Regions from separate parts of the Limosilactobacillus panis genome, predicted to be linked through region 2. Evidence: predicted binding sites of a transcription regulator. Region 2 holds the regulator's gene; the other holds the start of a gene.
The links. Region 2 encodes CtsR, which represses protease genes until heat stress. Its sites were predicted from a motif close to TTGGTCAAAAAAGGTCAAANA; they were not measured.
Positions count from the first base shown of each region.

Region 1: KZE55_RS07220 (ATP-dependent Clp protease ATP-binding subunit) is a predicted target of CtsR. The motif match lies at 2,509-2,529, and genes of this name have one in related genera.

Region 1 is NZ_CP081855.1:1,470,024-1,485,322, reverse strand. Features, by position in the region: gene KZE55_RS07225 (ECF transporter S component) at 1-198, shown strand, start outside; gene KZE55_RS07220 (ATP-dependent Clp protease ATP-binding subunit) at 251-2,470, opposite strand; gene KZE55_RS07215 (hypothetical protein) at 2,697-2,882, shown strand; gene KZE55_RS07210 (phosphocarrier protein HPr) at 3,003-3,269, shown strand; gene ptsP (phosphoenolpyruvate--protein phosphotransferase) at 3,269-5,002, shown strand; gene KZE55_RS07200 (glycosyltransferase family 4 protein) at 5,209-6,423, shown strand; gene KZE55_RS07195 (glycosyltransferase family 4 protein) at 6,426-7,460, shown strand; gene KZE55_RS07190 (lysylphosphatidylglycerol synthase transmembrane domain-containing protein) at 7,453-8,481, shown strand; gene KZE55_RS10300 (YkuJ family protein) at 8,631-8,774, shown strand; rRNA gene KZE55_RS07180 (16S ribosomal RNA) at 9,162-10,737, shown strand; rRNA gene KZE55_RS07175 (23S ribosomal RNA) at 10,945-13,868, shown strand; rRNA gene rrf (5S ribosomal RNA) at 13,950-14,066, shown strand; tRNA gene KZE55_RS07165 (tRNA-Ser) at 14,073-14,164, shown strand; tRNA gene KZE55_RS07160 (tRNA-Glu) at 14,172-14,243, shown strand; tRNA gene KZE55_RS07155 (tRNA-Val) at 14,249-14,321, shown strand; tRNA gene KZE55_RS07150 (tRNA-Phe) at 14,359-14,431, shown strand; tRNA gene KZE55_RS07145 (tRNA-Tyr) at 14,438-14,520, shown strand; tRNA gene KZE55_RS07140 (tRNA-Trp) at 14,527-14,597, shown strand; tRNA gene KZE55_RS07135 (tRNA-His) at 14,615-14,689, shown strand; tRNA gene KZE55_RS07130 (tRNA-Cys) at 14,734-14,804, shown strand; tRNA gene KZE55_RS07125 (tRNA-Leu) at 14,819-14,903, shown strand; gene KZE55_RS07120 (IS1182 family transposase) at 15,200-15,299, shown strand, end outside.
Region 2 is NZ_CP081855.1:1,603,819-1,619,117, reverse strand. Features, by position in the region: partial or broken gene KZE55_RS07840 (glycerate kinase family protein) at 1-474, shown strand, start outside; partial or broken gene KZE55_RS10540 (IS30 family transposase) at 699-1,571, opposite strand; gene adhP (alcohol dehydrogenase AdhP) at 1,778-2,800, shown strand; gene KZE55_RS07825 (CtsR family transcriptional regulator) at 3,052-3,519, shown strand; gene KZE55_RS07820 (ATP-dependent Clp protease ATP-binding subunit) at 3,535-6,036, shown strand; gene KZE55_RS07815 (TetR/AcrR family transcriptional regulator) at 6,155-6,745, shown strand; gene rpoB (DNA-directed RNA polymerase subunit beta) at 6,974-10,591, shown strand; gene rpoC (DNA-directed RNA polymerase subunit beta') at 10,638-14,273, shown strand; gene KZE55_RS07800 (DUF998 domain-containing protein) at 14,348-15,299, shown strand, end outside.

The DNA.
Region 1 (15,299 bases), 130 kb from region 2:
GTCTTGGGGATGGTGGCCGTTTTTTACCGGACGCCAGCAGTTGCCCATGCTTACGGGGTTAACGTTGCCCACCTCCTGCCAACGTTGGAGGTAATCATGGCGACCAATGGGGTGGCGGAACTGGTTCTCGCAGCATTTGCGGTCCCACTGATTGCCTACCCGGTCCTGGAGGTCCGTCGGCGTTTGGCTTTATATTGAGACATAAAAAAGCTGGAGAGAATTTCTTCTCTCCAGCTTTTTCGGATATCTATTACTTATCTTCTTCTATTTCTGGAGCAGGGGCAGCGGTGTCATCTGCCGCCACAACGGTAATGTTACCGTCATCGTCTAACTTGGCAGCCAGCTTGTGGGCATCGTTGTGGTCGAGAACGTAATCGGCAATCCGGTCCTCAATCTGCTCTTGGATTACCCGGCGTAGTGGACGGGCACCCATCTTTGGATCATAGCCCAGGTCGACCAGCTTTTCAGCGACGTCCTTTGGCACATCAATGTGGAGCTTCCGGTCAGCCAACATTGTGTTAACGTCGGTGATCATCAGGTTGACGATCTTCATCAGGTCGTCCTTAGTCAGGGCGTTGAACTGAACGATGTCGTCGAACCGGTTCAGAAATTCGGGCTTGAAGTAGTTGGTCAGCTTGTCGATGATTGAGTGGGTCGAGCCAGATGCCTCGGCACCAAAACCAACACTAGCAACGGCATCCCCGGTCCCGGCGTTCGAGGTCATGATGATGATCGTGTCCTTGAAGCTGACGGTCCGTCCTTGCGAATCGGTCAGGCGACCATCATCAAGGATCTGCAGGAACATGTGCATAACGTCCGGGTGGGCCTTTTCAACTTCATCCAACAGGATCAGGCTGTAAGGGTGACGCCGAACTTGTTCGGTCAGTTGACCAGCTTCTTCGTAACCAACGTAACCAGGAGCGGCCCCAATCAGCTTGGAAGTGGAAGTCTTGTCCATGTATTCGGACATGTCGAACCGAATCATGGCATCCTTGGAACCAAAGAGCTGCTTGGCCAGTTGCTTGGCGGTTTCGGTCTTCCCGACCCCGGTAGGGCCAACGAATAGGAAGGAACCAATTGGCCGGCCGGACTTGTTCAGGCCAATCCGGTTCCGGCGAATGGCCCGGGCGATCTTGTCCACGGCTTGGTTTTGACCAATAACGTGGGCCTCAAGCTTCTTATCTAAGTCGCGGAGCTGGTTTTCTTCTTGTTGCTGAAGGTCACCAACGGGGATGTTGGTCTTTTCTTCAACAATCTTTTGCATGTCCTTATCGGTAACCGTTGCTGATTCTTCAGTGTGATTTTCTTCGGCATCCTTCTTGGCCTTTTCCAGGCGGGTAACCTGGTCACGGTAGAAGGCAGCCTTTTCGTAGTCCTGATTGTCAACCGCCTGTTGCTTGTGAGCCTCGGCAGTATGGATCTCGTTTTCAATCATGTTAGGATCGGCCGTCTTTAAGGTCAGGTTCTTCCGCGAACCGGCCTCGTCCATCAGGTCAATCGCCTTGTCCGGCAGGAAGCGGTCTTGGATGTAGCGGTCAGAAAGCTTGGCTGCTGCCACAATTGCCGCGTTAGTGTACTTGACGTGGTGGTAGTCCTGGTAGCGACCCTTGATTCCGTTCAAGATCTGGATAGTTTCTTCAACAGTTGGTTCGTCAACTTGGACTGGTTGGAACCGTCGGGCGAGGGCGGCATCCTTTTCAATCTTCCGGTATTCGTTTAAGGTCGTGGCCCCAATCAGCTGGAAGTCACCACGAGCGAGGGCCGGTTTCAAGACGTTTCCGGCGTCCATGCCACCCTCAGCATTTCCGGCGCCCATGATTTCGTGGATTTCGTCGATGAAGAGGATAATGTTCTTGTTCTTTTGAACTTCCTTCATTAATTGTTGCATCCGTTGTTCGAATTGGCCCCGGATTCCGGTCCCTTGAACAAGGGATACAACATCCAAGCGGATAATTTCCTTGTTAGCCAGCTTCTCTGGCACTTGACCAGAAACAATGGATTGGGCGAGCCCTTCAACAACAGCCGTCTTACCAACCCCGGCTTCACCAATCAGAACTGGGTTGTTCTTTGTCCGCCGGTTCAAAATTTCAATGACCCGGTTGATTTCCTTATCCCGGCCGATCACTGGGTCAATCTTGCCTTGGCGGGCCAGGTCGGTCATGTTAATGCCGTATTGGCCGAGGATTCCCTTGCCATTACGGCCGCCACCCCGGCGTTGGTTTTGGGTATTGGCATTTTGACCATTAGCGCTCGCGGCTTGGCCTTGCATGTTGTTCATTGCGTTCATAAAGTCTTCGAGGTTTCCAAAACCGAAGTTATTCATTCCGTTACCCCCGTTCATCATATTTGCTTGTAAGTTTTGTAATTTTTGATAGCATTCTTGGCAGAGGTCAACTTGAATCCGCTGACCGTTAAAACTCATTTGTAAGTGGATCGTCGCTGGATTCCGATGACAATTTTGACAAAGCATCTATTATTAGTACCTCCCTGAAAAATATGGTCAAAGTATGTTTGACCTTTCTTGACCATTGATTACATTATACTTACTTTTTATCGCTGTGCAAGAAATATGACTGCCCTTTAGAAAAAGTAAGGATTGATCACGTTTCATTTTAGCACTCTTTGTAATTGTTTGCTAAAATTAGGGACCGGGTGTGTATAATAGGAATAGAAATCATATTTGGAGGTGGGAACGCTTGGCAGAACGTGATTTTAAGCAGGAGCTTGACGAACTGCGCGCCGGCAAAATTGACCAGTTTGAGATTGGCCCTGATAACTTTCAGGAGTTCCAACGAATCTATCATGCCTACCCGTACCGGACCCAGATTACGGGGCAGGCCCACATTGGTGGCAAGATAATTTACCGGATGATTAAACGGTAAGATGCCCTTTGACCACCTTGTATTTACCGCTTACAATTGCTAAAATATATCTATCGAGGTGTATCAGTGCTAAAATAAGCACTGGTAAAAGTAAATCTGCTCGAAGGAGACTGATTAAAAATGGAAAAACGCGATTTTACAATTACTGCTGAAACTGGTATTCATGCACGTCCAGCAACCATCCTGGTTCAAGCTGCTTCAAAGTTTGCTTCTGATGTAACATTGTCATATGAAGGCAAGAGCGTTAACTTGAAGTCCATCATGGGTGTTATGTCTCTTGGTGTTGGTCAAAATGCTAAGGTTACGATCACGGCTAGTGGTGACGATGAAAAGGATGCTTTAGATGCCGTTGCTGAAACCATGAAGAAGGAAGGATTGACTGACTAATGTCTTTGCTGCTTAATGGGTTAGCAGCCAGCAGTGGGATTGCGATTGCGCCTGCTTACCTATTAGTGGGGTCAGAACTTCCGGTTCAAAAACAGCATATTAGTGATAAGAATCATGAGGTCGCCAGGCTTCATGATTCTTTTGCGTTAAGCCGCCAAGAACTGCATGCAATCCGTGACCAGGCCCACCGGCGCCTTGGTCAGCGGGCGGCAACGGTTGTTGATACACAACTGGCAATGCTGGACGACCCCGTTTTATTTGATTCAATTGAACAACACATCGTCAGCGAGCAGATTACGGCGGAGTGGGCGGTCCAAAAGGTGGCGGATCACTACATGGCCATCTTTGAACGCCTAAATGATAATGACTACCTTCAGGCGCGGGGGATGGCAATGCGTGACCTAGCCAAGCGCCTGTTGAGCCACCTCCTTGGCGTTAAACTCCCGAATCCCAAGCAACTCGACCACCGGGCAATTATCGTGGCTAATAACATCACCCCAACGGATACGGCCCAGTTTGACCGGCGCTACGTCGCGGGCCTGGTCACGGATACCGGGGGGCGGACCTCCCATTTCACAATCATGAGTAAGACCCTTTCCCTGCCGGTGGTTGTCGGAACGAAGAAGGCCACGGCGGCGATTAAGGATGGAGACCTCCTGGTGGTTGACGGTATTCACGGCAAGGTGGTCGTTAATCCGTCGGAAGGCGAGCTTGAAAAGTACCGCCTCCTTGCCGGCAGGTTTGCCCGAGAGCAAGAGGCCTGGGGTGCGTTGCGGAACCAGGAAACCATCAGCCAGGATGGTCGTCACTTTGAGGTTGCGGCCAACGTTGGTACGCTTGCGGACATCCAAGATGCTCAGAACAATGGGGCCGAGGGAATTGGCCTTTTGCGGACTGAGTTTTTGTATATGAACCAGACTAAGCTGCCGGGTGAGGACCAGCAGTTTAGTGCCTACAAGCAGTTCGTAGCCGCGATGAACCAGCACCGGGTGGTTACCCGGACCTTGGATGTGGGCGGTGATAAGCGCTTGGAGATGGTACCTCTCCCGCACGAGGCCAACCCTTACCTGGGTTTTCGGGCCATTCGGATTGGCTTGGCTAAGCCGGAGATCCTGCGTCCCCAATTGCGGGCGATGCTCCGGGCGTCGGTCTATGGACGGTTAGCCATCATGTTCCCAATGGTGGCCACGATTGAGGAATTCCGCCAGGCGCGGCAGATCTTAGATGAGGAGAAGGCATCCTTGGAAAAATCCGGGGTGCCGGTTGCCGACAACATCGAGGTGGGGATGATGCTGGAAATTCCGTCGGTGGCAATGATGGCCGACCTCTTCGCCCAGGACGTTGATTTCTTTAGCATCGGCAGCAATGACCTGATTCAGTACCTCTTTGCGGCTGACCGGGGGAATGCCAGAGTCGCCTACCTCTACCAGGAACTCCACCCGGCTGTGCTGCGGACCGTCAAGCGGGTGATTGACGCAGCCCATGCGGAAGGTAAGTGGGTCGGCATGTGCGGTGAGATGGCCGGTAACCCCTTAGCTACACCATTGCTGATGGGGATGGGCCTGGATGAGTTCTCGATGAACAGTGGTCAGATTCTTCACATCCGGTCCTTGATTAAGCAGATGAACACTCGTCAGCTCCAACCGCTCGTTCACCGGTCTTTAAATGCCCAGACCGCTAGTGCGGTAACCGCCATGGTGAAGAAGTTCTTAAAAGAAAATAACTTAGAGTAGGGATTTTATAGGATGGCACCGGTCGTAGTGAGCGGCCGGTGCCTTTTAATTTGCCGCTATTTAAGAAAAAATTAATCTCGTAAACGCGGCCTTGTCGATAGCACGGAATCATCTTACAATAGGAGAAATGTGTCTTTTGCTAAAGAGGGGGCTCTTTAGTATAATAATTAACATTATGCGAAAACGAAAAGATAGGAGCAGTTAGCGTGAATATTGGTCTTTTTACAGATACATATTTTCCTCAGGTTAGTGGAGTAGCAACTTCCATTAAGACCCTCCGCGATGAGCTGACTGCTCAGGGGCATCACGTGTATATCTTTACGACGACTGATCCCCAGGCAAAGAAGGACGATGTTGAAAACGGCATCTATCGCTTTGCTAGTATCCCCTTTGTCTCCTTCACGGACCGGCGAATTGCTATCCGGGGTGGTATCCGGGCGGTTCACTTGGCCCGGCGGTTTCACCTCGACGTTGTTCATAACCAGACCGAGTTTGCGCTGGGGATGATTGGTAAGTTGGTGGCTCATGAGCTGGACATTCCTTGCCTACACACCTACCACACGATGTACCAAGATTATCTTCATTACATAGCCAACGGTCACATTGTCAAGCCGAAAAATGTGGCAACCTATGCACGTCTTTACATGCATAATATCGACGGGGTGATTGCCCCGAGTAAACGGGTTCTGGATACTCTGCGGTCGTATGACGTCACAGCACCCATCCGGATTATTCCGACGGGAATCAACCTGCGGGTGTACCAGCACCAGGACTCGCCAGCAGCGGTTCACGCCCTCCGTGCTAAGTATGGCTACGAAGATGACACGCCGGTCCTCCTTTCCTTGAGTCGGCTGGCTTACGAGAAAAACATTCATACCTTAATTGATGCCATGCCCGATATCTTAGCCCAAAATCCGGCTGCCCAGCTTTTGATTGTTGGTGACGGGCCCGCCCGGAAAACATTGGAACGGCAGGTTCGCCAGATGGACTTGGGATCCCATGTTCAGTTTGCGGGAGAAATCAAGAATGATGATGTCCACCATTATTATCAAATGGCGGATGTCTTTGTGTCTGCATCAGATTCCGAGTCTCAGGGACTAACTTACGATGAGGCCCTGGCTTCGGGCTTGCCAATCGTTGTCATGCGCAGCGTCTATACGGACGAACTGATTGATGATCCGGCAATTGGGGTGAGCTTCCAAAAGCGAGAAGACCTGGTCAAGGGGGTCATTCACTACCTGAATAACCCTGGGACCGAGGAGTCCCACCGGAAGCGCCAGGTAAAGCTGCACGCTATTTCGGCGGAAGTTTTTGCCAAGCGGGTCGTTGAATACTACCGCGATTGTCAAAGGACGCTGGCTGAAAGAGAAGTTGCCAAGGCACGGCACCACCGTCGCCTATTTCATCGTTCGAGGAGTTAGTGATGATTAAAATTACGATGTTTTCATCAGCGGACAAGGTTGCCGGTCAAGGGGTGGGCAGTGCCTACCTGGAACTGATCAACCTGCTGAAGACGCACTTTGAAGATGAATTTGACATTGAAATAAACCACTATTGCAAGAGTGACATTAGCCACTACCACACGATTGACTTGCCCTTTTATTTTTCGACCTTTTCGAAGAAGCGGGGGCAAAAGGTTGGTTACGTGCATTTCTTGCCGGAGACTCTGGAAGGTAGTTTGAAAATCCCACAACCATTTCGTGGGATTTTTTATCGTTATGTAATTGCCTTTTATAAGCGGATGGATCACCTGGTGGTCGTTAACCCGTCCTTTATTGATAAGCTAGTGGCCTACGGGATTCCCCGTGAGCAGATCACCTATATTCCCAACTTTGTGGATAGCGCTCGTTTTCACCCGGTGGATGTTAAACAACACTTCGCCCTGCGTAAGAAGTACGGCCTACCTGCAGATAAGTTCGTTGTCCTGGGAAGCGGCCAGGTTCAGGAACGCAAGGGGGTTCCCGACTTCATCCAGCTTGCTAAGCAAAATCCGGACGTTCAGTTTGTTTGGGCCGGGGGCTTTTCATTTGGCCCCTTGACAGACGGCTACCATGAGCTGAAGAAGGTGGTAGAAAACCCGCCGGCAAATCTTAAGTTTACGGGGATTGTCAGCCGTGACGAGATTGCAGAGTTAAACAATGCGGCCGACTTGTTCCTGCTGCCGTCGTTTAACGAGCTCTTTCCGATGTCCGTTCTGGAAGCCTTTAGTTGCGGGACGGCGGTCATGCTGCGGGATCTTGACCTCTACCGCAGTATTATTGATGGTGACTACGAGCCTGCTAAGGATATCCTGGAGATGCAAGAGAAATTGACCCTACTGCGGAATGATCCGGCCCGCCTGGCCCATTGGCAAAAGCGGGCACGGGAAGCGGCCGCTCATTACTCAGAAGACCACCTGGCTAGGATTTGGGAGAAATTTTATTGCGAACAAGCTGCAAAGGGGGATGACCATGAGTAGAAAAAATTGGCTCGTCCTTATCTTGATGCTCCTGATTGGTGGGGGGATCATTGCATATTCATTGCGCACGGTTAACCTCCACCTACTGGTCCGTGACTTCTTTACCCTAAATTGGTGGTGGATGCTGGTAGCATTACTGTGTATCTGCCTCTACCTGGGATTGGAAGGGGTGGTCGTTAAGATTTTTATGAATAACCGCCACCCGGACTTTACCTGGAAAGATGCAATGCGTCTGCCACCGATTGAGCAACTTTTTAACGGAATTACCCCGTTTTCGACCGGTGGACAACCGGCGCAGTTAGTGGGGATGCTCCAGTGTGGGGTCGATGGGGGACTGGCAAGTTCGGTTCTCTTGATGAAGTTCGTCGTCTTCCAGGCGATGATTGTCATCAACTTCTTAATCAGTCTGGTGATTGGTTTTCACTTTATTGCCGAAAAGCTCCACGCCCTTTCCCTGCTCGTCCTGTTTGGCTTTTTAGTTCACCTGGCCGTGATTGTTGGGCTATTACTGGTGATGTATTGGTATAGCTTTACTAAAAAAGCCCTTAATTTGATTATTAAACCGGTGGAGCTCTTTATAAAGCCGGAACGGTACGAAAAGTTACGGGTGAACCTGAACGCAAAGGTTGATACTTTCTACCAGGAAAGTTTACGGATTAAGAGTGAGTACGGTAAAATGTGGCGGGTATGTATCGTTACTCTGTGCCAACTGTTTTTCTACTATGCAATCCCGTATTTCATAATGCTGGCCCTCGGGGTGCACCATATTAATTTTGTGATGGTCATTAGCCTACACGTGTTGATCTTTATGATTATCTCCCTCTTTCCAATTCCTGGTGGAGCTGGGGGAGCAGAGTACTCGTTTTCGGTACTTTTTGCCAGCTTCATCGGCTCGGGAAGCAAGTTAGTTCTTGCGATGATTTTGTGGCGGTTATTAACCTATTACTTCGGAATGTTTGCCGGAATGGTTGCATTACTAGTTAAATCAGATAAAATTAAACATGATATTCAAGATGAGTAGTGGGGTCATTACTCATCTTTTGTTTTGGAGGTGAACAGGAGACAGTGGAGCATTCACAGCTAGTGCAGATTATTCGGCGTTTAGATGCAATGAAGCATGACCAGACAGCGAAAAGGCAGAAGCGGACCTTTGAGTAATTTGGAATTCCGGTGTGTGAGGTCACCTATGTTCAGGGAAGTGATGAGTACGTGTTTGTCCGGTTTCGCCCCTACGAACGGTTCCGTTTTGACAATATTGACCTTGTAGCAATTGAGGTTTATGACTGCTTATATGATTTGCAGCACACATTTTGATTTTTTATTAAAAAAGTGTTGACGAATTGCTTGGACCTTGGTATATTATTACTTGCTGTTGCGAAGTTGTTATTTTCTTAACAAATTATTTTCAAAACAGTTGTTGACAGAGATTTGGTTCTTTGTTATCATATAAAAGTTGTCTCACGAGAGACTGATTGATTAACTGATTTAATCGCTTGATTGAAAAAGTTATTGACTGGTTACTGATGAGATGATATAATTTAAAAGCTGTTTAATGCAGCTTGGTAGACCTTTGAAAACTGAACAAAGTTTCGACGAATCAAATGTGTAGGGTCTTTAATCACTTCGGTGATTGGAGCAAAAACATTTGCGAAGTCAATTCGCTTAATTAATTTGAATTAGAGCTATTCAAGTTCTTATATTTTATATGAGAGTTTGATCCTGGCTCAGGATGAACGCCGGCGGTGTGCCTAATACATGCAAGTCGAGCGCACTGGCCCAACTGATATGACGTGCTTGCACTGATTTGACGATGGATTACCAGTGAGCGGCGGACGGGTGAGTAACACGTGGGCAACCTGCCCTAAAGCGGGGGATAACATTTGGAAACAGGTGCTAATACCGCATAACTACGAAAACCACATGGTTTTCGTATCAAAGATGGTTTCGGCTATCACTTTAGGATGGACCCGCGGTGCATTAGCTAGTTGGTAGGGTAACGGCCTACCAAGGCAATGATGCATAGCCGAGTTGAGAGACTGATCGGCCACAATGGAACTGAGACACGGTCCATACTCCTACGGGAGGCAGCAGTAGGGAATCTTCCACAATGGGCGCAAGCCTGATGGAGCAACACCGCGTGAGTGAAGAAGGGTTTCGGCTCGTAAAACTCTGTTGTTGAAGAAGAACGTGCATGAGAGTAACTGTTCATGCAGTGACGGTATTCAACCAGAAAGTCACGGCTAACTACGTGCCAGCAGCCGCGGTAATACGTAGGTGGCAAGCGTTATCCGGATTTATTGGGCGTAAAGCGAGCGCAGGCGGTTGCTTAGGTCTGATGTGAAAGCCTTCGGCTTAACCGAAGAAGTGCATCGGAAACCGGGCGACTTGAGTGCAGAAGAGGACAGTGGAACTCCATGTGTAGCGGTGGAATGCGTAGATATATGGAAGAACACCAGTGGCGAAGGCGGCTGTCTGGTCTGCAACTGACGCTGAGGCTCGAAAGCATGGGTAGCGAACAGGATTAGATACCCTGGTAGTCCATGCCGTAAACGATGAGTGCTAGGTGTTGGAGGGTTTCCGCCCTTCAGTGCCGCAGCTAACGCATTAAGCACTCCGCCTGGGGAGTACGACCGCAAGGTTGAAACTCAAAGGAATTGACGGGGGCCCGCACAAGCGGTGGAGCATGTGGTTTAATTCGAAGCTACGCGAAGAACCTTACCAGGTCTTGACATCTTGCGCTAACCTAAGAGATTAGGCGTTCCCTTCGGGGACGCAATGACAGGTGGTGCATGGTCGTCGTCAGCTCGTGTCGTGAGATGTTGGGTTAAGTCCCGCAACGAGCGCAACCCTTGTTACTAGTTGCCAGCATTCAGTTGGGCACTCTAGTGAGACTGCCGGTGACAAACCGGAGGAAGGTGGGGACGACGTCAGATCATCATGCCCCTTATGACCTGGGCTACACACGTGCTACAATGGCCGGTACAACGAGCAGCTAACCCGCGAGGGTGTGCAAATCTCTTAAAGCCGGTCTCAGTTCGGACTGCAGTCTGCAACTCGACTGCACGAAGTCGGAATCGCTAGTAATCGCGGATCAGCATGCCGCGGTGAATACGTTCCCGGGCCTTGTACACACCGCCCGTCACACCATGGAAGTTTGCAATGCCCAAAGTCAGTGGCCTAACCATTTTGGAGGGAGCTGCCTAAGGCAGGGCAGATGACTGGGGTGAAGTCGTAACAAGGTAGCCGTAGGAGAACCTGCGGCTGGATCACCTCCTTTCTAAGGAATAAAACGGAACCTACACATTAGTTGAAACTTTGTTTAGTTTTGAGGGGTTTACCCTCAGAGCTTGTACTTTGAAAACTAAATAATATCTAATTTCTTTATTAATCAAAACAATAAACCGAGAACACCGCGTTATTTGAGTTTTATTAACGAAATAATCGCTAACTCAATTAATCAAGGTGATCACGAAGTGATCATCAAGGTTAAGTTATGAAGGGCGCATGGTGAATGCCTTGGTACTAGGAGCCGATGAAGGACGGGATAAACACCGATATGCTTCGGGGAGTGGTAAGTACACTTTGATCCGGAGATTTCCGAATGGGGAAACCCAACCAACTTAGTCGTTGGTTATCTGACTAGTGAATTCATAGCTAGCAGAGGGAAGACGCAGTGAACTGAAACATCTCAGTAGCTGCAGGAAGAGAAAGAAAAATCGATTCCCTGAGTAGCGGCGAGCGAAAGGGGAAGAGCCCAAACCAGTGAGCTTGCTTACTGGGGTTGTAGGACTGAACAATGGAGTTACCAAAATGCGACGTAGTCGCAACAGCTGGGAAGCTGTGCCAGAGAGGGTGATAGCCCCGTAGACGAAACGTCACATTCTCCGTTCAGGATCCTGAGTACGGCGGGACACGTGAAACCCCGTCGGAAGCTGCGAGAACCATCTCGCAAGGCTAAATACTACCTAGTGACCGATAGTGAACCAGTACCGTGAGGGAAAGGTGAAAAGCACCCCGGAAGGGGAGTGAAATAGTTCCTGAAACCATGTGCCTACAAGCAGTCGGAGCCCGTTAATGGGTGACGGCGTGCCTCTTGCAGAATGAACCGGCGAGTTATGATTGCATGCAAGGTTAAGGTAGGAAAACCGGAGCCGTAGCGAAAGCGAGTCTTAAATGGGCGTATGAAGTATGTAGTTATAGACCCGAAACCAGGTGACCTACCCATGTCCAGGTTGAAGGTGCGGTAAAGCGCACTGGAGGGCCGAACCCGTGTCAGTTGAAAATGGCTGGGATGAGGTGTGGGTAGCGGTGAAATTCCAAACGAACTTGGAGATAGCTGGTTCTCTCCGAAATCTCTTTAGGGGGAGCCTTGAGGAAAAGAATCGTGGAGGTAGAGCTACTGTTTGGACAAGGGGCCCGTCATGGGTTACCAACTTCAGATAAACTCCGAATGCCATCGATTTATCCTCAGGAGTCAGACGATGAGTGATAAGATCCACCGTCGAAAGGGGAACAGCCCAGATCACCAGTTAAGGTCCCTAAATATATGCTAAGTGGAAAAGGATGTGGAGTTGCATAGACAACTAGGATGTTGGCTCAGAAGCAGCCACCATTTAAAGAGTGCGTAATAGCTCACTAGTCGAGTGATCCTGCGCCGAAAATGTACCGGGGCTAAGCATATTACCGAAACTGTGGATGTGCACTACGTGCACGTGGTAGGAGAGCGTTCTAAGGGCGGCGAAGTCAGACCGTGAGGACTGGTGGAGCGCTTAGAAGTGAGAATGCCGGTATGAGTAGCGAAAGACAGGTGAGAATCCTGTCCACCGAATGACTAAGGTTTCCTGGGGAAGGCTCGTCCTCCCAGGGTAAGTCGGGACCTAAGCTGAGGCCGAGAGGCGTAGGCGATGGATAACAGGTTGAGATTCCTGTACCAGTTGAATGCGTTTGAATGATGGAGGGACGCAGGAGGCTAAGCGAACCGCATGATTGGAAGAGTGCGGCCAAGCAACGAGTCAGTAACTGAGTCAAATGCTTAGTTGCGGGTTGACGAGTTGTGATGGGGAGTGAAATTATAGTAACGAAGTCGCTGATGTCACACTGCCGAGAAAAACTTCTAGTGAGTATTCAACTGCCCGTACCGCAAACCGACACAGGTAGTCGAGGAGAGAATCCTAAGGTGAGCGAGAGAACTCTCGTTAAGGAACTCGGCAAAATGACCCCGTAACTTCGGAAGAAGGGGTGCTGGCCGCAAGGCCAGCCGCAGTGAAAAGGCCCAGGCGACTGTTTATCAAAAACACAGGTTTCTGCAAAATCGTAAGATGAAGTATAGGGGCTGACGCCTGCCCGGTGCTGGAAGGTTAAAAGGATGGGTTAGCGTAAGCGAAGCTCAGAATTGAAGCCCCAGTAAACGGCGGCCGTAACTATAACGGTCCTAAGGTAGCGAAATTCCTTGTCGGGTAAGTTCCGACCCGCACGAAAGGCGTAACGATCTGGGCACTGTCTCAACGAGAGACTCGGTGAAATTGAAATCCCTGTGAAGATGCAGGGTACCCGCGACAGGACGGAAAGACCCCATGGAGCTTTACTGTAGCTTGATATTGAGTGTTTGTACTGCTTGTACAGGATAGGTAGGAGCCATAGAAAGCGGAACGCTAGTTTCGCTGGAGGCGCTGGTGGGATACTACCCTTGCATTATGACCACTCTAACCCGCAGCACTGAACGTGCTGGGAGACAGTGTCAGGTGGGCAGTTTGACTGGGGCGGTCGCCTCCCAAAAGGTAACGGAGGCGCCCAAAGGTTCGCTCAGAATGGTTGGAAATCATTCGCAGAGTGTAAAGGCACAAGCGAGCTTGACTGCGAGACAGACAGGTCGAGCAGGGACGAAAGTCGGGCTTAGTGATCCGGTGGTTCCGTATGGAAGGGCCATCGCTCAACGGATAAAAGCTACCCTGGGGATAACAGGCTTATCTCCCCCAAGAGTCCACATCGACGGGGAGGTTTGGCACCTCGATGTCGGCTCATCGCATCCTGGGGCTGTAGTCGGTCCCAAGGGTTGGGCTGTTCGCCCATTAAAGCGGTACGCGAGCTGGGTTCAGAACGTCGTGAGACAGTTCGGTCCCTATCCGTCGCGGGCGTAGGAAATTTGAGAGGAGCTGTCCTTAGTACGAGAGGACCGGGATGGACATACCGCTGGTGTACCAGTTGTTCCGCCAGGAGCACGGCTGGGTAGCTATGTATGGACGAGATAAACGCTGAAAGCATCTAAGTGTGAAACTCGCCTCGAGATGAGATTTCCCATTCCCTTCGGGGAAGTAAGACCCCACAAAGATGATGTGGTAGATAGGATGGAAGTGGAAGTGCAGTGATGCATGGAGCGGACCATTACTAATCGGTCGAGGACTTAACCAAGGAAGAGCGGTTAGGTTTGTTGGTGAGGTTAGATATTGTTTAGTTTTGAGAGCGCAAGCTCTCGTCTCAGAAGAGACGAAGTGTGGTGATGATGGCTTGAAGGATACACCTGTTCCCATGCCGAACACAGAAGTTAAGCTTCAACACGCCGAAAGTAGTTGGGGGATCGCTCCCTGCGAGGATAGGACGCTGCCACGCATCCATGGAGAGTTGTCCGAGTTGGCCGAAGGAGCAGCATTGGAAATGCTGTATACGGGTTAAAGCCTGTATCAAGGGTTCGAATCCCTTACTCTCCGTTGAGATGACCCGTTAGTCAAGTGGTTAAGACACCAGCCTTTCACGCTGGTATCGTGGGTTCAAATCCCGCACGGGTCACTTTTGGAGGATTAGCTCAGTTGGGAGAGCGTCTGCCTTACAAGCAGAGGGTCACAGGTTCGAGCCCTGTATCTTCCATTGGCAACTAAATAGTTGTTACACCCATACACAGGATGGCTCGGTAGCTCAGTTGGTAGAGCAACGGATTGAAGCTCCGTGTGTCGGCGGTTCGATTCCGTCCCGCGCCACTTTATGGAGGAGTAGCGAAGTCTGGCTAAACGCGATGGACCGTAAATCCATTCCTTCGGGTTCGGTGGTTCGAATCCACTCTCCTCCATTTTATAGGGATATAGTTAAATGGTATAACTACGGTCTCCAAAACCGTCATTGTGGGTTCGATTCCTACTATCCCTGCTTAACTGAATATTTTGGCGGTATTGGTGAAGTTTGGTTAACACACCGGTTTGTGGGTCCGGCACGCGTGGGTTCGAATCCCACATACCGCCCTTATGGGTTGAACATGTTTAATCCTGTTCAACTTTAACTATTTGGTGGTATAGCCAAGTGGTAAGGCAGAGGTCTGCAAAACCTTTATCATCGGTTCAAATCCGATTACCACCTTTTAGTTAGCTGATGCCTCTGTGGCGGAATTGGCAGACGCGCTGGACTCAAAATCCAGTTCCCGTTGAGGGAGTGTGGGTTCGACCCCCACCGGAGGCATTTGTTTATCGATATTCAGCTAAACTATAAAGCACGACAATGTTTGTTTGAAAGAGCATTGCCGTGCTTTTAGTTTTGAATGGTAAATCATTTGCAAATCTAAAACATTATTACGTAAGCAGTCAATAACGATACGTATTGAAAACGAATGAAAGAGGCTGGGAAAAAACTCCTAGTCCAAAGCAAAAACCGGATGATGAATTTTTTGAACAATTCATCATCCGGTTTTTATGTACACAGGAAATCGTTCCTGATATGATGTAATTACCACAAAACAACCCAAAGGAGCGATTTTCATGTATCAAAATTATACCATAGGACAAACCGAATTCGTACTAAGCTATAACTATGATTTACCACAAAATCATATTGCGCGGCTAATTAGTGATTTTGTCG
Region 2 (15,299 bases):
GTCAATCAGTTGAGAAGCTCGCCGGGGCCGGAGCAGCTGGTGGACTTGGGGCAGGACTGTTAGTGTTTACCAATGCTCAGATGCAGCATGGCGTAGATTTGGTAATTGCCGCTACAAAATTAAAAGAAAAAAGCTGCTGATGCTGATTTTGTTTTTACCGGTGAAGGGGGGATTGACTTCCAGACCAAATTTGGCAAGACCCCCTATGGCGTTGCAAAGGCATGCAAGAGTGTTGCCCCCAAAGCACCGGTGATTGTCTTAGCTGGTAATATCGGTAGGGGGGGTAATAGCCTTTATACGACAGGTGCAATTGATGCGATTTTTGCAACTCCTGCTGGCGCGAAGTCATTAAAACAGGCTCTTTGTGATGCCCCTAATGATATTGCCCAAACTGCGGAAAACGTTGCGCGTTTGATTAGGGTAAGTAATTGGCATACACCAATTGAGATCTTCTTGCTTAATCTACGTCACTAAATTCGTTCAAGTTATTTCTTGCAATCTGCCAGATAAATAAAAAGTCCCTTAGTAACCTATCAATTACAGAAATTGAAAAAATTAGGTTACTAAGGGACTTTTAAGCGCTCTGTCAATTAGAGCGACCGCCTTAGAATGACTTCAGTATATCATGTTTTTAAATAACTAGAGCTATTTTCTTAGTTGATTTGTAAACCCGAATTGTCAACTCAAGTGCAACATGGCTATGAAGCTAAATATTGATGAAAACATTGTTGAGCGGTGTGGTAGTGAAGAAGCTTGCGGGGCTTGGACTGCTTGGTAGAGGTAGAGAAGGGATTGCTTAATGGGTTGGCCCTTGGGATAGAATTGACGAAGCAGTCCATTATTGTTTTCATTGCTTCCGCGTTCCCAAGGTGAGTACGGGTGAGCGAAGTAAATCTTGGCATGTCTAATTTTAGCCAATGTAGAGAATTCGGCACCATTATCAAAAGTGATCGAGTTAAACCAGTTTGGATGGTAATTAATCACCTTCTGAAGCTCTTGACGACAGGTTCCTGCTCGGTAATTGGGAATCTTAATGACAATCTCAAAGCGCGTTAAGCGTTCTGTTAGGGTCATCAGGGCTGGTTGATTCTTCCGCCGAACCCCCTTGACTAAATCCCCCCTCCCAATCAAAAGGACGTTGGCGCTGATTAATCTTTTGCGGGCGTTTTTCAATTGAAACTCCCAGCCGCTTCACTGCTTGCCGAGAGTGGGAACGATGGTGCTTTTTTAGATGCCGACTTAGCTTCTGTGGTAAATCAAGATTCTTAATGGCTAACCGTCCCTGGTCAATATAGCGGTAAACAGTTGGCGTTGACGGACAAAACTGGTCAGGAAACTTTAACTTGAACTGGCCAATAAACTCGTCCACACTCATCGCGTTAAATTGGCTGCCCAGCTGTTTGGTTAGGAGCTTAAAGAAGAAATGGCCCCGTCGTTGACCGATGACAGTGAAGCTTTCTGGCGATTGCGGCATTAGGCCAGTTCAGATCATGTAGTGCCTCAATCTGTCTACGCTGCTCACTAGTTAGTTGATGGTAGTGACGAGGAATGTTAGAATCAATCTGAGTCATGAAGATCACCTTTCTTATTTTTTGGTCAATTTAAGTTTAGGTCTTCATGGCCTTTTTGTTTAATTTATGATGTTGCACTTAGATTGTAAATCCGGCTAACTAAAATTAATAAAATTATTCAAAACGGGCTTTAAAAAATAAACTAGTTCTGATATCATAATAATTGTGAAAAGTATAACATGTCTTTGAGAAGGAGATTTTAGCTTATGAAAGCTGCTGTTATTAATGATCCAGTAGATGGGTACGTTACTGTTAAGGATGTCAAGCTTCGTGATTTGAAGCCTGGCGAAGCTTTAGTTGATATGGAATACTGTGGCCTTTGCCACACTGACCTGCACTGTGCTGCCGGTGACTTCGGTAAGAAGCCAGGCCGGATTATTGGCCACGAAGGTGTTGGCCGTGTATCAAAGGTTGCTCCTGGCGTTACTAGTTTGAAGGTTGGGGACCGGGTATCAATCGCTTGGTTCTTCAAGGGCTGTGGCCACTGTGAATACTGCCTGACCGGTCGTGAAACCCTTTGCCGTAACGTCCTGAATGCTGGTTACACAGCTGATGGTGCAATGGCACAACAATGTATCGTTCCAGCTGACTACGCTGTCAAGGTTCCAGAAGGATTAGATCCTGTTGAAGCTACCTCGCTGACTTGTGCCGGTGTTACTATGTACAAGGCACTGAAGGTTGCTGACATCAAACCTGGTCAATGGGTATCAATCGTTGGTGCTGGTGGCCTTGGTAACCTCGGTATCCAATTTGCCCACAACGTCTTTGGTGCTCACGTTATTGCCGTTGATGGTAACCCAGACAAGCTGAAGGCTGCTAAGGAAAATGGTGCTGAAATTTGCATCAACCGTCACGATAACAATGTTGATGAACAAATCCAAGAAAAGGTTGGCGGTGTCCACGCCGCAGTTGTTACTGCTGTTACTACCGCTGCTTTTGACCAAGCTATTAACTCCCTTCGTCCAGACGGCCGCTTAGTTGCGGTTGCCCTTCCACAAGGTGACATGAAGTTGAACATTGCTAAGACGGTTCTCGATGGGATTATCGTCGCTGGTTCCTTAGTTGGTACCCGTCAAGACTTGGCTGAATGTTTCCAATTCGGTGCTGAAGGTAAGGTTCACCCAATCGTTCACACCCGGAAGCTTTCTGAAATCAACGATATGATTCAAGAACTGAAGGACAACAAGGTTGTTGGTCGGAATGTTGTTGACTTCTCTCTCGAAAAGTAAGCATCACACTTAACATTGATTAATTTATGATAAGAAAGCGCATAACAACTGAGTGGATTAGACTTAGAACAATGATTGACAGGGCACGGCTCGGTTATTGTTCATATCAGGCTATGAGAGTTGTTATGCGTGACCTTCAAAAGAGACTGGCATTGCCGGTCTCTTTTTGTTTCAAGTGTTTTAAATGGGAAAAAAAGGTGACTTATGATAAAATAATGGTCAAGATTAGTCAATAAATGGAGGGCGGACAAATGGAAAATAAGAGCATTTCGGATGTGATTGAAGCATATTTAAAAGAAATTCTCGGCAACTCTGCACAGATTGAGATTCGGCGGTCAGAGATTGCTAACCATTTTGACGTGGTTCCCTCGCAGATTAACTATGTAATTAAGACTCGGTTTACTATTCAGAACGGTTACCTGGTGAAGAGTAAGCGTGGAGGTGGCGGCTATATCCGGATTGAGCGGGTTAATTTACTTGATAACGTTGACGTGTTAAACTCATTAACCCAAGCAATTGGTGACTCAATCCGGGAACGGGACGCCTTTGCCATTGTCCAGACGCTCTACGACGAAAAAGTAATTACGCGGCGGGAAGGAGACCTGATGTTGGTAGCTCTTTCTAAGCAGACCTTGGACGTTGGTAACACGACAGTTGAGGCTCAACTGAGAGCGAGAGTATTGGTTTCACTGTTAAACCGGTTACGGTATGAAAGTTAGAAGGGATGATTGCTAATGGATAACATGTTTACCTCAAGTGCCAAACATGTTTTAATGATTGCTCATGAGCAGGCTAAATACTTTAAACACCAAGCGGTAGGAACAGAACACCTTCTATTAGCCCTTGCAATGAACAAGGATGGTATTGCGAACAAAATTTTTGAACAATTTTCAATTACCAGCGACGATATCCGTGAAGAAATTGAACGTTTGATTGGTTATGGTACCCTTGACCAGTTGGGTCCGGCGGATTACCTGCCGTACTCACCGAAGGCCAAGCAGGTTTTAAGTCTTGCTGGTCAAGAGGCTCAGCAGATGCACGCCCTAAAGATTGGGACCGAACATATTTTGCTGGCGCTGATTGCGGACGAGAGTGTCCTTTCATCACGGATCCTGTATAGCCTTGATGTTTTGCCACGCCAGGTTCGTAAGGTTACCCTTCGGCGGCTAGGCATAGCGGAGAGTCAGCTCCATCAAGCCAGCCGGGGGCGGGCAGTAACTGCCAACCGTAAGAGTGGAACGCCAACCCTTGATAAGCTGGCTCGGGACCTGACGGCCATGGCCCGTGAAGATAAGCTCGACCCCGTTGTTGGCCGAAACAAAGAAATTAAGCGCACTGAGCAGATTCTTAGCCGACGGACAAAGAACAATCCGGTTCTGATAGGTGAACCGGGGGTTGGTAAGACCGCCATTGCGGAAGGCCTTGCTCAGCGGATGGTTAAGGGCCTGGTCCCGTCTGAACTGGCTAATAAGCGGTTGATGGTCTTGGATATGGGCTCACTGGTTGCTGGAACCAAGTACCGTGGTGAATTCGAAAACCGTCTTAAAAAGGTTATTGATGAAATTCAGGCAGACGGCCACGTTATCCTCTTTATTGATGAATTACATACCCTTATCGGGGCCGGTGGTGCCGAGGGGGCCATTGATGCTTCCAACATCCTTAAACCGGCACTGGCCCGGGGGCAACTCCAAACAATTGGGGCCACGACCCTTGATGAGTACCAGAAGTATATTGAATCTGATGCGGCGTTGGAACGGCGGTTTGCGACCGTCCAAATTGATGAACCGACACCTGAAGAGTCCTTGGCAATTCTGAAGGGCTTGCGGCCCCGCTATGAGGCTCACCACCATGCCAATATTACTGATGATGCGCTCGAACAGGCCGTTAAGCTTTCCGACCGTTACATCTCTGACCGCTTTTTACCAGACAAGGCAATTGACCTGATGGATGAATCGGCAGCCATGGTGCGGATTAACGCAGAGGAAAATAAGCAGCATCAGCCATCTCTAGCAGACCGGATCACTGACCTCCAGGCACAAAAGGAGGACGCAATCGAGGAACAGGACTTTGATAAGGCTGCGGCCTTGCGGGAAAACGAGCTTGCTCTCCGTGCCAAGTTAAACCAGCAAGAGGAGCGAGAAGACAGTCGACAGAGTAATGGTCAGCAACATTACCGCCTCAAGGTCACGGGTGAAGATGTTGCAAAAATAGTTGCTGAATGGACCGGTGTTCCACTGACACAGCTTAAGCGGAGTGAAAGTGACCGCTTAATTAATCTCGAAAAGGTCCTTCACAAGCGGGTTATTGGCCAAGATGAGGCTGTTGATGCCGTTGCCAAGGCCATTCGGCGAGCGCGGAGTGGCTTGAAGAACCCTAACCGGCCAATTGGCTCCTTCATGTTCCTAGGGCCAACTGGGGTGGGGAAGACTGAACTAGCCAAAGCCCTTGCTGAGGCAATGTTTGGTTCCGAAGATAACATGATCCGGATTGACATGTCCGAGTACATGGAAAAGTACAGTACCAGCCGGTTGATTGGGGCTGCCCCTGGTTACGTGGGTTATGACGAGGGCGGCCAGTTAACCGAAAAGGTTCGTCAACACCCGTATTCCGTTGTCCTGCTCGATGAAGCAGAAAAAGCTCACCCTGATGTCTTCAACCTCCTCCTCCAAGTTCTAGACGATGGTTACCTGACGGATTCAAAGGGACGACGGATTGACTTCCGCAACACCATCATTATTATGACTTCTAACCTGGGGGCCACCCAGCTCCAGGATGAGAAGGAGGTTGGCTTTGGCGCCAAAGACATCAGTCAGGACTACAACGCAATGGCGGCAGCAATTCGTCAGCAGTTGAAGCTTCACTTCCGGCCAGAATTCTTGAACCGGATTGACGAGACGATTATCTTCCACTCCTTAAATAAAGGTGAGTTACACCAAATCGTCAAGTTAATGACCAATGAGCTTCGTGACCGGGTTGCCGAACAGGGAATCAAGCTCCGGGTTACTCCCGCAGCAGTTGATTTGATTGCGACCGTTGGCTATGATCCCGAATATGGGGCCCGACCATTACGACGGGCCATCCAGGATAAGATTGAAGACGACCTCAGTACGGCGCTGATTGACGGCCAAATTACCAGCGGTGACACCGTTACCGTGGGTGCACATCGGGGTCAGATCACGATTAAGGTTAAGAATAAGCAGTCCACTACCCCTAAATTAGTAAAAATTAGTCACTAAGATATTGCCTAAAATCCTTTAATAACAGGGATTTTAGGCATTTTTTGTTCAAAAATAGTTGTCAGATGATAAATATTAGTTCTATAATAGTTAGTAGCTAATTTGAGGAGGCAATTTGATGAAAAGGGCAGAGCAATTAGAAAAGACCCGTCAAGCGATTTTAAAAACGGCAACGAAGTTATTCTTGCAAAATGGCTTTGGAGAAACATCAACAAGGAATATCGCTAAGCAGATTGGGATTACCCAACCGGCACTTTACCACCACTTTAGTGATAAGGAGGTTCTATACCTGGATGTCATGACAAAATTATCGGGGAAAATTCGTCAAGAGATTAACAAGGTCATGCGTAAACACAAGTTGACGCCGGAAGAACAACTCTTTGAAATTGTCCGGGTCCTGAAGAAGCACCACCCACTGAGTATCTATGATCAATACAACCAAGCAATGCAGCTCCTTTCTAAAAGTGCACAGCAGAAGTTGAATATGATTTTCACCATGGATTACCTGGAGCCAATTGGAGACTATTTTAAGCAACCAGCAGTAAAGCTTCGACCAGACCTTTTACCAAAGGAAGCCGCCGAGTTGTTCCTGGCTAGTCTTTCTCCAATTTTTGGTACATATCAGCAAATCGGTGGTCATTCCATTACGGTGGAGCAACGGGATAAGCTGATTTTAGACTGCATCATTAACGGTTTAGCTAAGTGTTAATATTTTTAGACCAAATCATTGACAGGTGACGGGGCAGTTAGTATACTATTAGAGTATGTAATTGTGAGTTCATCTAATCGCGGTGATCTATTGTCCATCGGGATTGGCAATAAAACCAAAGACAGTTTTTAAACTGTTTTTGGATTTTTTTTGCCCAAAAGTTGGATTTTGACCCAATTGTAATCAAAATGTAACATTTAGAATGAACCCACCCAACAAATTAGAGAGGTGAACAGTTTGGCCGGACATTTAGTAAAATACGGTAAACACCGTACCCGTCGTAGTTACTCCCGAATTAAGGAAGTTCTCGAGTTACCTAACCTGATTGAAATCCAAACCGATTCTTACAATTGGTTCATGGACAAGGGCCTGCGGGAAATGTTTGATGATATTATGCCGATTGACGATTTCCAAGGAAAGCTTTCCCTCGAATTCGTTGATTATCAACTTTTGGAACCTAAGTACACTGTCGATGAAGCACGCGAACACGATGCTAACTACTCAGCACCCCTGCACGTTACTTTGCGGTTAACCAACCACGAGACCGGCGAAATCAAGTCTCAGGATGTCTTCTTTGGTGACTTCCCACTGATGACTGACCAAGGGACTTTCATTATTAACGGTGCCGAACGGGTTATTGTTTCACAATTAGTTCGTTCTCCTGGTGTCTATTATAATGAAGAAACAGATAAAAATGGTCGGCCAAACTATGGCGCTACCTTTATTCCAAACCGTGGTGCCTGGCTGGAATACGAGACGGATGCCAAGAACGTTTCCTACGTCCGGATTGACCGGACCCGGAAGCTGCCAATGACCGAACTGGTTCGGGCCCTTGGCTTTGGCTCTGATGACGAAATTATTGATATGTTTGGTGGCGACAGTGAAACTCTGTCGCTGACCCTGGATAAGGATGTCCACAAGAACGCTGAAGACTCACGGGTTGAAGAATCGTTGAAAGACATCTACGAACGTCTGCGTCCAGGTGAACCAAAGACGGCCGATTCTGCACGAAACTTGCTGACGGCCCGCTTCTTTGATCCAAAGCGTTATGACATGGCACCGGTTGGTCGTTACAAGACTAATAAGAAGTTAATGCTGAAGTACCGTCTGTTAGGGCAAACCCTTGCCGAAACGTTGGCTGATCCTGATACCGGTGAAGTTCTGGCACAAAAGGGTGACACGGTCGACAAGGAAGCTCTCAAGAAGTTGGAACCTTACCTTGACCGCGACGACTTCAAGATGATTACCTACACGCCATCTGACGAAGCGGTGGTTACGGAACCCGTTAAGCTGCAAAAAATCTTAGTTTACTCTAAGACTGACCCAGACCGGGTTGTACCAATTATTGGTAACGGCCACATTCCGTTGGAATACAAGCACATTGAACCAGCAGATATTCTAGCTTCTTTGAACTACTTCTTCAACTTGCAAGAAGGAATTGGGAGCACGGATGATATCGACCACTTAGGTAACCGGCGGATTCGTTCCGTGGGTGAACTGCTGCAAAACCAGTTCCGGATTGGGCTTGCCCGGATGGAACGGGTTGTTCGTGAACGGATGTCTATCCAAGACCCTGACACTGTTACTCCACAACAACTGATCAACATTCGTCCCGTGGTTGCATCAATTAAGGAATTCTTTGGTTCCTCCCAGCTTTCGCAATTCATGGACCAAACTAACCCGCTGGGTGAATTAACCCACAAGCGTCGTCTGTCTGCCCTTGGACCTGGTGGTTTGACGCGTGACCGGGCTGGTTACGAAGTTCGTGATGTGCACTACACGCACTACGGCCGGATGTGTCCAATTGAAACGCCAGAAGGTCCTAACATCGGTTTGATCAACAGTCTTTCCTCATACGCTCGTGTTAATAAGTATGGTTTCATTGAAACACCATACCGTCGTGTATCCTGGAAGACGCACAAGGTTACCGACAAGATTGATTACCTGACTGCTGACGAAGAAGATAATTATGTTATCGCTCAGGCCAACTCACCATTGAACGATGATGGTTCCTTCGTTGACGAACGGGTTATGGCTCGTGATAAGGATGAATACGTTGAAACTAATGTTGAAAACGTCGACTACATGGACGTTTCTCCTAAGCAAGTTGTTTCCGTCGCTTCCGCATGTATTCCATTCCTTGAAAACGATGACTCCAACCGTGCCCTGATGGGTGCCAACATGCAGCGTCAAGCTGTACCGTTGATTAACCCACACGCACCACTGGTAAGTACTGGTATCGACTACAAAGCAGCTCACGACTCTGGGGTTGCCCTGATTGCTAAGAAGCCTGGTACTGTTGAATACGTTGATGCTCGTGAAGTTCGTGTTCGTGAAGATGATGGTTCATTAGACACTTACAAGCTGATGAAGTTCCGTCGTTCTAACGGTGGTAAGAACTATAACCAACGGCCAATTGTTAAGGTCGGTGAACATGTGGATGCCGATGACGTACTGGCTGATGGTCCATCAATGGAACAAGGGGAATTAGCTCTTGGTCAAAACCCATTGATTGCATTCATGACTTGGCAAGGGTACAACTTCGAAGATGCCATTGCCATTAGTGAACGGCTGGTTAAGGATGATGTTTACACGTCCATTCACATTGAATCTTATGAATCTGAAGCCCGGGAAACCAAGCTTGGTCCTGAAGAAATGACCCGGGAAATCCCAAACGTCGGTGATGACGCCTTGAAGGACCTTGATGAAGACGGGATCGTTCGTGTTGGTGCCGAAGTTCATGATGGTGACATCTTAGTTGGTAAGGTTACTCCTAAGGGAATGACCGAACTGTCTGCTGAAGAACGGCTGCTGCACGCCATCTTTGGTGAAAAGTCGCGTGAAGTTCGTGATACCTCACTCCGTGTTCCTCACGGTGGTGGCGGAATTATCCAGGATGTTAAGATCTTTACCCGTGAAAACGGGGACGAACTGTCACCAGGTGTTAACACCATGGTGCGGGTTTACATCGCCCAAAAGCGGAAGATTCAGGTTGGTGACAAGATGTCTGGTCGTCACGGTAACAAGGGGACGGTTTCCATTGTTATCCCTGAAGAAGATATGCCGTACATGCCAGACGGAACACCAATTGATATCATGTTGAGTCCAATGGGTGTGCCAAGTCGTATGAACATTGGACAGCTGCTTGAATTGCACTTGGGGATGGCTGCCAAGCGCTTAGGTATCCACATGGCAACACCAGTATTTGATGGTGCCACCGACAAGGATGTTTGGGATGCCGTTCGTGAAGCTGGTTTCCCAGAAGATGGTAAGACCATCCTTTATGATGGGCGGACTGGTGAACCATTTGAAAACCGGATTGCCGTTGGTTCCATGCACTACCTGAAGCTGGCCCACATGGTTGATGATAAGATTCACGCCCGGTCAACTGGTCCTTACTCACTGGTTACCCAGCAACCATTGGGTGGTAAAGCACAGTTCGGTGGTCAGCGGTTCGGTGAAATGGAAGTTTGGGCTCTTGAAGCTTACGGTGCTGCCTACACCCTTCAAGAAATCCTGACTTACAAGTCTGATGATACCGTTGGTCGTGTTCGGACTTACGATGCCATCATCAATGGTGAATCAATTCCAAAGCCTGGTGTTCCAGAATCATTCCGTGTCTTGGTTAAGGAATTACAAGCTCTTGGCTTGGATATGAAAGTTCTTGACGGTAATAACAAGGAAATTCAACTGAAGAACATGGATGAAGATGATTCTGAAGTTGTTAGTGTCGACGCATTGGCTAAGTACGCTGAGCAACATAACGCTGATAACAAGGACAAGAAGACGGCAAACAAGGCTTCTTCAACATCCACTTCGACTGAAGATAAGACCAAACAAGATTAATTTATAGTTCTTCGCTCATATATTACGAAATAAGGAGGAACATCCTTTGATTGATGTCAATAAATTTGAAAGCATGCAGATCGGTCTGGCATCACCAGATAAGATCCGTAGTTGGTCATACGGTGAAGTAAAGAAGCCGGAAACCATCAACTACCGGACTTTGAAGCCAGAAAAGCAAGGTCTGTTTGATGAACGAATCTTTGGCCCAACTAAGGACTACGAGTGTGCCTGTGGTAAGTACAAGCGGGTTCGTTACAAAGGTCGGGTTTGTGACCGTTGTGGGGTTGAAGTTACCAGCTCAAAGGTTCGTCGTGAACGGATGGGCCACATTGAGTTAGCGGCCCCAGTATCACACATCTGGTACTTCAAGGGGATTCCAAGTCGGATGGGCTTGGTCCTGGACATGAGTCCCCGTTCCCTAGAAGAAATTATCTACTTTGCTTCCTACGTTGTTCTTGATCCGGGTGACACCCCACTGGAGAAGAAGCAACTGCTTTCCGAAGCCGAATACCGTGATAAGAAGGCTGAATTTGGTGACCGTTTCACTGCTGAAATGGGTGCGGCAGCCATCAAGAAGCTGCTTGCTGACGTGGACCTGGACAAGGAAGCAACCGAATTAAAGGAAGAATTAAAGGAAGCCACTGGTCAAAAGCGGACCCGGGCAATTCGGCGGTTGGACATCCTGGAAGCCTTCATCAAGTCTGGTAATAAGCCAGAATGGATGGTTCTAGACGTTATCCCAGTAATGCCACCTGACTTACGGCCAATGGTTCAACTGGAAGGTGGCCGCTTTGCTACCTCTGACTTGAACGACCTGTACCGGCGGGTTATCAACCGGAATAACCGGTTGAAGCGCCTGTTGAAGCTACAAGCACCAGGAATCATCGTTCAAAACGAAAAGCGGATGCTGCAAGAAGCCGTTGATGCACTGATCGATAACGGCCGTCGTGGTCGTCCGGTAGCCGGTCCTGGTAACCGTCCACTGAAATCTCTGTCACACCTGCTGAAGGGTAAGCAAGGGCGGTTCCGTCAAAACCTGCTTGGTAAGCGGGTTGACTACTCCGGTCGTTCCGTTATCGATGTTGGTCCATCCCTGAAGATGAACCAAATGGGGCTGCCAGTTCCAATGGCCCTGGAACTGTTCAAGCCATTTATCATGCACGAACTGGTTAAGCGGGGGCTTTCTGCCAACGTTAAGGCCGCTAAGCGGAAGATTGACCGTCGTGATGACGATGTCTTTGATGTATTGGAAGACGTTATCAAGGAACACCCTGTTCTATTGAACCGGGCACCTACCTTGCACCGGTTAGGGATTCAGGCCTTTGAACCAATCCTGGTTTCCGGTAAGTCCATGCGGTTACACCCACTGGTATGTACCGCCTACAACGCCGACTTTGATGGTGACCAGATGGCCATCCACGTTCCATTGTCCGATGAAGCGCAAGCGGAAGCACGACTGCTGATGCTGGCCGCTCACCACATTTTGAGTCCTCGTGACGGGGAACCAATTGTTTCACCATCACAGGATATGGTTATCGGTAACTACTACATGACCACTGAAGATAAGGGTCGTGAAGGAGAAGGGATGATCTTCAAGGACACCGATGAAGCTGAAATGGCTTACAAGAATGGCTATGTTTCATTGCAAACCCGGGTTGGGGTTCAAGTATCCTCCTTCCCAGATAAGCCGTTCACCGATGAACAACGGGGCCGGATCATGGTAACTTCCGTTGGTAAACTCCTCTTCAACCGGATCATGCCAAAGGACTTTGCCTACATTAACGAACCAACCGACGCTAACATTCATGAAGGGGTTGACGACAAGTTCTTCCTGGAACCTGGCCAAGACATTCACGAATACTTAGAAAACGCCCCACTGGTTCCACCATTCAAGAAGGGCTTCCTGTCCGATCTGATTGCTGAAGTTTACAAGCAGTACAAGGTTACTAAGACTTCTCAATTCCTGGACCGGATTAAGGACCTTGGTTACTACGAATCCACAATCTCCGGTTTAACAACGGCGATGTCCGATATTCATGACCTGCCTGAAAAGCCCGAAATTATCAAGAAGGCCCGTAAGCAAGTGGCCCTGATTACCAAGCAATTCCGTCGTGGTCTGATTACGGATGACGAACGGTACGAACGAGTTATCGGTGCTTGGAACGACGCTAAGGATGAAGTGCAAAACAAGCTGATTGAGCACATGGACATCCACAACCCAATCAACATGATGTCTGACTCCGGTGCGCGTGGTAACATTTCTAACTTTACCCAGCTAGCCGGGATGCGTGGTTTGATGGCCTCACCAAACGGTAAGATCATGGAACTGCCGGTTCTGTCAAACTTCTACGAAGGGCTGTCCGTTCTGGAAATGTTCCTTTCCTCACACGGTGCTCGTAAAGGGATGACTGATACCGCCTTGAAGACCGCCAACTCAGGTTACCTGACCCGGCGGCTGGTTGATGTTGCCCAAGATGTGGTTGTTCGTGAAAAGGACTGTGGTACTGACCGTGGCCTGGAAGTTACCGCCATTACTAACGGGAATGAAATGATCGAACCACTGTATGACCGGATTATGGGTCGTTACACGATGAAGTCCGTCTTTGATCCAAAGACTGGTGAAAAGATTGTTGGCAAGAACGTGCTGATTGACGAAGACATGGCCCAAAAGATTGTTGATGCCGGTGTTAAGAAGGTTACCATCCGTTCCGCCTTCACTTGCAACACTGAACACGGTGTTTGTGAACGGTGCTATGGTCGGAACGCCGCTACGGGTGACCGAGTAGAAGCCGGTGAAGCTGTTGGGACTGTTGCCGCTCAATCAATTGGTGAACCTGGTACCCAGCTGACCTTGCGGAACTTCCACACTGGTGGTGTTGCTGGTAACGACGATATCACCCAAGGTCTTCCTCGTGTGCAAGAAATTGTGGAAGCACGTAACCCTAAAGGGCGGGCAACCATCACCGAGGTTACTGGTGAGGTTGTTTCAATTGAAGAAAACCCGGCAGAACGGACTAAAGACGTTACTGTGAAGGGCGAAACTGACACGCGGACTTATACCCTGCCAATCACGGCACGGATGCGGGTTTCAGAAGGTGATTTTATCCACCGGGGAACCGCACTGAACGAAGGGTCAATTGATCCTAAGGAATTAATCCAGGTTCGGGACGTTCTTTCAACGGAAACTTACCTGTTGGCCCAAGTTCAGGGTGTTTACCGGATGCAGGGTATCGACCTGCTGGATAAGCACGTTGAAATCATGATTCGTCAGATGATGCGGAAGGTCCGGGTCATGGATCCAGGTGATACTGACCTTCTTCCTGGTCAACTGATGGATATTGGTCAATTCCGTGAGGCTAACAAGCCAACGCTTTATGCTGGTGGTATTCCAGCGACGGCCCGGCCAGTTATCCTTGGGATTACCAAGGCCGCTCTGGAAACTAACAGTTTCTTGTCGGCAGCTTCATTCCAGGAAACCACTCGTGTATTGACCGATGCTGCTATCCGCGGTAAGAATGACCCACTTGTTGGTTTGAAGGAAAATGTTATCATTGGTAAGATTATTCCAGCTGGTACTGGGATGAGTACTTACCGGCACATTAAGCCGAAGGAAGTTAGTGTTGCTGCATACTCCATCAAGGATTTAGAAGCCAAGATGAAGGAAGAAGACAAGCAAAACTAGTTCTGTAAAATTGATAAAAAGGGTTATGGCATTTGTCATGGCCCTTTTTTATTACGATGAAGAGGGGGAGTAAGGTGGCAAAAAAATATAAAGTTGAGATACCGGCGGCGGCCTTAAAAGAGACCGACTTTGATCCGGGGGATGACCTTTCCTTAAGCGTTAGTCATAAGCAGTTTGTTATCCGGTCAGCAAAGGTGACTGACCAGATACCGCAAATCAACATTGGCTTCTATACGGTACCAGCCCTGTTAATGATGGTTATTTTCTTTGTGTATAGCCGGAGTTTGGGCGTTAACCAGGTGGCCCTAACTGGAGAAGATTATTCGATTGCGAACGCGGGGACCTTGCTGGGAACAATCAGTGGGATTGTGATCTTTGTCATTGCGGCAATTTGGACGAAAGTTAACCAAACGGGGCCCACTAAAGAATTGTATTGGCGAAACCTACCGACGATTGTAATTGCTTGTGGACTGATTCTGGCTTTTTCCTTTTTGGCGGCCTTCTGGTTGCTCGGTCGCCTGTTTATGGATGCTAGCTTCGACATCTACACGTCAACTGTAATGATCTTCATGATCCTGGCGGTTGTTAACTATGTAATGATTAACTTAGCCATGACACTAACCACTAGTATTATCACCAACCTGCTGACCATCATGATTATTGGCGGAATGCTGTTTGCAATGCTGACCAACTCAAGCCGGGACTGGTGGAAGCACAACTTTAGCTTCTTGGGAACAGCAGAGAATTCTGCTAATTTTCAGTTCAACGTAACCTTGATTTTCTCTGGGGCGTTGATGTTGACCCTGGTGGACTACCTGTTTGTTAACCTTCAAAAGAACTTTAAGGGACGGCGGATTCTGATTTTGCGTTGGCTTCTCTATGCACTTTCCGCGTGCATCGCCTCGATTGGCCTCTTTCCGAATGACCCGCAGTTTCACATTCTCCATGACCGGATCTCGATGTGGCTGGTTTACATCATCCTAATCCTCATCGTTGCCCTCCGGTGGATTCTGCCGCGGGTTACCA